Regions from separate parts of the Dyella sp. PARNA 12/25 genome, predicted to be linked through region 2. Evidence: predicted binding sites of a transcription regulator. Region 2 holds the regulator's gene; each other region holds the start of a gene.
What was found. Region 2 encodes sigma-54, which starts transcription at its own class of promoters, with help from an activator protein. Its sites were predicted from a motif close to TGGCACGNGCNTTGC; they were not measured.
Positions count from the first base shown of each region.

Region 1: the regulator sigma-54 is predicted to act here: its motif matches at 1,531-1,545, upstream of AC0GUR_RS20780 (fimbrial protein).
Region 3: the regulator sigma-54 is predicted to act here: its motif matches at 1,265-1,279, upstream of flgB (flagellar basal body rod protein FlgB).

Region 1 is NZ_JBVQCI010000018.1:8,142-10,408, forward strand. It holds gene AC0GUR_RS20770 (fimbria/pilus outer membrane usher protein) at 1-12, opposite strand, end outside; gene AC0GUR_RS20775 (fimbrial biogenesis chaperone) at 9-755, opposite strand; gene AC0GUR_RS20780 (fimbrial protein) at 835-1,389, opposite strand; gene AC0GUR_RS20785 (hypothetical protein) at 1,858-2,267, shown strand, end outside.
Region 2 is NZ_JBVQCI010000004.1:35,007-37,273, forward strand. It holds gene hpf (ribosome hibernation-promoting factor, HPF/YfiA family) at 1-283, opposite strand, end outside; gene AC0GUR_RS10435 (RNA polymerase factor sigma-54) at 579-2,054, opposite strand; gene lptB (LPS export ABC transporter ATP-binding protein) at 2,262-2,267, opposite strand, start outside.
Region 3 is NZ_JBVQCI010000008.1:23,508-25,774, forward strand. It holds gene AC0GUR_RS15190 (flagellar hook assembly protein FlgD) at 1-381, opposite strand, end outside; gene flgC (flagellar basal body rod protein FlgC) at 398-826, opposite strand; gene flgB (flagellar basal body rod protein FlgB) at 826-1,227, opposite strand; gene AC0GUR_RS15205 (efflux RND transporter permease subunit) at 1,942-2,267, opposite strand, start outside.

The sequences.
Region 1 (2,267 bases), on a different contig from region 2:
CAGGGTCCTCACGGCGACAGCGTGCCCTTAAACGATGCCGTGGCGCCGTAGTCGTTGATGCAGTCGTATTCGATGGCAGTGCCAGCCGGTGCCTGCTTCAGGCCCGCAACGTCCAGACGCAGATCGGAAAGCGGGGCCACCATGCCGGTGTCGCCGGCGTAAGACTGGCCACCGATGCTCAACGCCACCTTGGTGAACGTGACGTAATACGGTGTCGGGTTATGCACGACGAGCGTCGTGGCAGCGCCGCCAGCTGCGGCCTTGAAGCTCAACTGGGCGGGTGCCTTCTGCGGATCGCCGGCAAGGCCGTCGGGGCGGTAAAAGAGCTTGAGTCGCGAGCGGATCGCGAGCTGCAGATAATTCTTGCCCTGGTATTCCTGGCCGCTCGGCTTCGGCGGCACTTCCAGCACGTTGAGCCAGAACAGCGATTCACGATCTACCGGCAGCGGCTGCTTGCCCTGCGTAAACAGGATGCGCAGGCTCTGCTCCTTGTGCGGCTCCATGCGGAACAGCGGGGGCGTGATCAGAAAAGGGGTGTCCACCTTGTCAGGGGTGGAATGCGCGTCGCCGCTGTCGACCCAGGATTCGATCAGGGCTGGCGTGCTGTTGTCGTTGGTCAGCCGGACGGTGACTTCGCCATCCTTCGCGGGAAAGACCACTCGGGTGCCGGCAATAATCACATTGGCGCTGGCGCCGGCCGAGGCCAAGCAATACACCAGCAACCCCGTGCCCAAGGCGCGGAAGAAGCGTTTCATCGTTGGAATCCCGTTCGACGGCGAGGAGGCGTTGCGGGGTATCCGCGGCCGGCGACGCCGGCCGCGGACAGGGCGTGAATTACGGATACTGGATCGTGTAGTTCACGCTGCTGGTCACGGTGCCAGCGCCGACGGCGCCGCCGGTGCCCGTGCCATTGTTGTAGTACTGCACGTAGTAGTTCAGCGTTGCAGCATTGGAGGCGATGGTGGCCGTGGTGGTGCCGGTCTGCGTCGCCAGGTTGATCGCCGACTGGCTGTTGTTGAGCAGCTGCAGGTCCACGCCGGTGGCGCCGGCGACGTTCAGGCGGCCGTTCGCGTTGATCGTCGCGCCCGGCTCGAAGTAGGCCTTGACCACGCCCGTGCCCGAGCAAGCGGAGAGGTTGATGCTGAACGGCGTGGCGCCGGCGACAATGCCCGACGACGTGCCCAGCGCTCCCGTACCGACGCTCGGCAGGGTCACAGCGAAGCTGGCGGTACCCGTGCTGCCATTGGAGCTCGAGGCGATGGTGCAGGTGGTGGAGGTGATCTTACCGTTGAACGTGATGGTGCCATCGACGGCCTTGGCGGCCTGCGGTGCCAGTGCAGCCACGCCGAAGACGGCAGCCAGTGCAGCGGAGAGGAGAATCTTCTTCATACAGTGTCCTTTGACCTTGGTTGGTTGTAGCGGATGTTTGTGGCGCTTCCGGACACCGGGCGCGTGCCCCCCGACTGCGCTGTTTGGCTTCTGGCCCGTGCCCCCTTCGAGCTGGCTTCCAGATCGCTTACCCGGCCTAATGCAACCGGCATGCCAACCAGAAAGTGGCCGTGGAAACGGCCTCGTCGCGCGCTTTCTGAGAACTGGCTGTTAAGTCAAGGTGACGAATTGTGTGAACTGCGTCACGTCACATCGGGCCCCAAGGCCGGCCGATTGTGCAAATTGCGTCACATTTTAGGAAAAATCCTACGGCGATCCGCTCAAGTTCGTAGCGTGAAGGCCGATACCCTTCCTGTGTAAAGTACGCTTGACACACCCCGCGACGCCCCTTAGCCTTGTGTCAAGTTCACTTGACATGCAGTTCGGGAGGGAGCTCATGCAGTACGTCGAGACGAGGGGTGGCCGGTCATGAACAGGCCGGAGCGCAACGAGCACTGGCTTCGCGCCCCCATGCTTACCTGGCCCCGTTGGGCGCGTTGGCTGGTCACCCTGCTGACCTATGCGCTGATGGCTGGCGGGCTGTGGCTGATGACGAAAGGTGGCGTGTTGCTGCGTGTGGTGGGCGTGCTGGGTTTCGCGGCATCGCTGCCACTCATGATCCACACCCAGCGCGCAGTGAGGCGGGAGCGCAGCCGCCCGATCGAATACCGCTATGCCCGTGAATTCATGCCCGCCATGCTCGCCTATGTGCTGGTCATGCTGTACGTGTGGCCGCTGCAGAAAACCATGGACGCCGGCTGGCTCAAGGTGCTGACGGCACTGTCGCCCGTATTGCCGGTCGCCTGGGCCGTATTCGTTTCCATCCGCTATGTATTGGG
Region 2 (2,267 bases):
TGTCGCAGACCTTTTCGCGGTGCTTGCGCAGCTGGGTCACCAGCTTGTCGAACAGGACGTCAATGGAAACGTACATGTCGTTTTCGAGGGATTCGGCATGCAGGGTGGCACCCGATACGGTGAGTGTGCCTTCGGCGCGCTGCTGCAATTTGTTGACCGATAGCACAATGTTGAGACTGAGGATTCGATCATCGAGGCGGGTGAGGCGGTCGAGCCGGCTATTCACGTGATCTCGAAGAGCCTGGGTGACTTCAATCTGCTGACCGCTGATCTGAACTTGCATGTTGCGCCTCCTCTGATACTCGCCGCGGACGCGGCTGGGGTCGATGCGCCGGTCGCTTATGTCGTGGCCGACACACCTTTGAAAAACCCGGGGGTTGTTTCGATCCGCTGTTCCGGCCTCCTCACCAAGTCGGGATAGTCACTATGCGCTTCTGGAGTTCTCTTCGCGTTATGAAGACCTTCAGGCCTTGGACATGACAGGTATCCCATCGGATCGACTTACATACGAATATAGGGACGTCATTTTTTTTGCCAAGTTCCCGGGACGCTTTGCCACAGGTGACGCGTAAGCCTGTTCAGCCAGCGCGCTGGCGCTCGCTGGAGCTGGGAATGCGCATGGCTTCGCGGTACTTGGCGACGGTGCGGCGGGCAACCTGAATGCCCTTGCGGTGCAGTTCCTCCGCGATAGCCTGGTCGGACAGCGGCTTGCGCGGGTCCTCGGCATCGACCAGCTTGCGCAGCATGGCCTGAATGGCGGTGGCCGAGGCGCTGCCACCGTCTTCGGTGGACACGCCGCTGGAGAAGAAGTGCTTGAGTTCGAACGTACCGCGCGGCGTATGGATGTACTTGCGCGTGGTGACGCGGGAGATGGTGGATTCGTGCATGCCCACTTCCTCTGCAACCTCGCGGAGCACCAGCGGGTGCATGGCCTCGGGGCCGTAGTCGAGGAAGGCGCTCTGCCTGCGCACGATGGCCTCCGCCACCTTGAGCAGGGTTTCCGCGCGTGACTCCAGGCTCTTGATCAGCCAACGTGCTTCCTGAAGTTGGCCGCGCATCCAGCTGGCATCGGTGCCGCGTGCCTGCGCGATCAGGCCGCAATAGTGCTGGTTGAGGCCCAGGCGCGGCTGGCAGTCCGGGTTGAGGCTGACACGCCAGCGCCCAGCATCCTTGCGTGCATAGACATCAGGCGCCACGTATTCGACCGGCGTGACATCGAGTGCCGCGCCGGGGCGTGGATCGAGGCTGCGAATCAGCACGGCGGCGGCAGCGGTATCGTCCTCGCTGGCTTTCAATTTGCGGGCCAGACGAGCGATGTCATTGCGTGCGAGCAATTCCAGTTCGCTGTCGACAATGCGCAGAGCAAGCTCGCGGTGCTGGGTGTCCGGGTCGAACTGTTCCAGCTGCACGCGCAGACAGTCGCGCAGATCCAGGCTTGCCACGCCGGTGGGGTCGAAACGTTGCAGCATGCGCCGCACGTGTTCCACCTCAGCAGCACTCGCCCTGAGGTCGGGTGGCAGTGCGCCGATCAGCGACTCCATGCCCTCGATGAGATAGCCGTCAGGGTTGAGTGCATCGATCAGCACCGCAGCGATGGTGCGATCGCGCGCGCTCATGTGCGTGAGGTTGAGCTGCCACAGCAGATGTTCCTGCAGCGTTTCCTGCGCGGCGCTCTGCGGCTCGAAGCTATCGTCGTCGCCGTTGGCGCTGTTGCGCGAAGAGGTGCCGCTGCTGCTGGAGAAATCGATCGGGTCTTCGGCCGCGCCACCGCTGTCGCTGTCACTCCACTCGGTGGGGTCGGCGTCGTCGATGGTGGTGTCGGTGCTGCTGGCGCTGGTGCTGGTGTTCGGCGCCGGTTCGATCGTTTCGCGCTCTTCGCCGTCAACGCCATCCGGGTTGTCGTCGGAGAACTCCAGCAGGGGATTGCTTTCTGCAATCTGACGCAGTTCAGCCTCCAGCTCCAACTGCGACAGCTGCAGAAGGCGGATGGCCTGTTGCAGCTGAGGGGTCAGCGTGAGCTGCTGATTGAGGCGAAACTGCAGTCCGGGTTTCATGCCAGGCGGTCGGGATGAACGTGAAGGTCATCCTAACTCCTGACCTGAACGCGAGGCCATAGGTCAAACGCCGATTCGCGTACTACCTCAGGTTTATCGTCTGTAACGGACGCGCTATAGACGCCATTTGGGACACCCGGAAGCAGCGCCATTCGCCTGCGAAGGGTTGCTTCTGCGAATGGCGAACCGTGGGTGGTTTCCAGTTACTCAGAG
Region 3 (2,267 bases), on a different contig from region 2:
GGCAGTGGGTACATTGACCGCGCCGCGCATGCCGTTGCTGCCGTCGAAACTCATCGTGCTCGAAGGCACCATGACCTGGCGGTTGACCAGATTCGACGAACTCAGCACCTGCGAGGTCTGCATGGCTGTATTGACGTTGCTGCTCAGGCCCTGCAGATCGGTATCCAACTGCTGCGTGGCCGACAACTGGCTGAACTGCGCCATCTGCGACACGAACTGCGAGTTGTCGACCGGATTGGTGGGGTCCTGCGCCTTGAGCTGGGCCGTCATCAATTTGAGAAAGTCGGCCTGCGTCATGGTGTTGGACAGCGCCGAGTTCGTGCTCGTCGTGCCCGTGTTGCTGCCGCTGCTCGTATTGTTGGTACTGGGAATAGTGGACACGTGATTACCTCCCGGCTTACTTGCCGAGGTCGAGGGTCTTGAGCATCAGCTGCTTGGTGGTGTTCATCGCTTCGACGTTGTTCTGGTACGAACGCGACGCGGAAATCATGTTCACCAGCTCATCGATGGGGTTGACGTTGCTGCCATAGACGTAGCCCGTGCCATCCGCCATCGGGTTGCCCGGTTCATAGCGCGCCTGCACATCGGCCTGGCTTTCGGTAACGCCCTTCACCTGCACACCCACCGCGCTATCACCTTCGGCACTCTTGGCGCTGCCGAGCGCGCGCTGTACCGCGGCGAACAACGGTTCCTTGGCGCGATACGCACCTTGCGGCGTGCTCGACACGCTGTCGGCGTTGGCGAGATTGCTGGCGACGGTATTCAGGCGCAGCGACTGCGCCGCCATGCCCGAACCGGCTACATCGAAAATCTTGAACATCGACATCAGCCCTGGCCTCCGGTGATGGCGGTACGCAGCATGTGAATCTGCGCCGTGATGAAGGAAAGGCTCGCCTGGTAATGCACGCCGTTGGCGGCGAAATTCGCCTGCTCCACCTGCGTATCGACGGTATTGCCATCCATCGTCGGCAAGCCCGGCATGCGATAGGCGAGCTGATCAGCGGCTTGCGCGTTTGGATTGATTTGCCCCGTGTGCGTCATCGCCATCGGCAAGCTGTCGCTTTGGCCGCTGGCGTTGGATAGCGCCTTTTTGAAATCGACATCGCGCGCGAGGTAGCCAGGCGTATCTGCGTTCGCCAGATTGCTGGCCAGCACTTCGCTACGGCGTTGCCACAGGTCGAGTGCCTGGGTGTGCAAACCGAACGGGTTGTCGTTGATCAAACTCATCACTCACTCCTGCGACGGGGGCCGCGGGGTGGTTTGAGCAATTTGCGTGCCACGGGTTTGCTGGGGGTGCGGAGGGCGCGTGGTTGGTGGGTTTGTGGGGTGATTGGGTGTTGATGTGGTGGCGGAAATGGAGGCCATGTCGGAATTTCGACGCGGGTGATAGCGGCTTCCTGACGCGGGGTGGTTTGTGTGTGTGCTGCACTTCTCCCTCTCCCCTCTGGGGAGAGGGCTGGGGTGAGGGGTGGGGGCTTGCGGTAACGCATGCTCCCCTCACCGACATCCCCGCGAAAGCGGGGATCCAGTGACTTTGCTCTTGGCTCTGAATGTGGCGATCCCGCCAGCGTGCCGCCTGCGCGGCGGGCGTTTCGACCTTCTGCCGAAGGCCGAGTCACTTTTCTTTTGCTGGCCCAAAAGAAAAGTAACCCAAAGAAAATGGCCTTTAGGGCTCTCGCAGCGTCGTGCTGAATACAAGCCTAGAAGGTCTCCGTAATCGGCACCGCACGATCCATCCGATACGCGGTACGGCTACCCCGCAACGCGCCATAGCGAAGAGGACTTAAAGCGTCTGAATGTTGCTGCTCCCTCTCCCCTCGGGGGAGAGGGCTGGGGTGAGGGGCCAATCTTGCCTCTCCGCTTAAAAGAGCCGCCACTTCAGCGCGGGCAAATCTCCGTCGACCCCCATTGCCTAACTGCCGGGCCACCACCAACGACCCCTCAAACCCCCATCAATGCGGGCGTCAACGCCCCCTGCCGACGCTGCACGAAATACTCGCGAGTGCGCTTACTAAACACCGCCCACCCCGCATACACCGCCATGGCCGCAGGCATCAATGCAGTAACCGGGCTACCACCTTGCGCGTTGTCAGGGTGCGGAGCGAGCGACGACGCCAGCATGCCCAATGCCGGCACGCCGAACATCAATGCCACCATGCCGAACATGACGAAACGCGCCCAAGCCTTCTTCCGCAGTGTGAGGATGGCGAAGGTGATCAGCGCCATACCAAACAGCGCCATGAGTATGGCAACAGCACCATTGATGC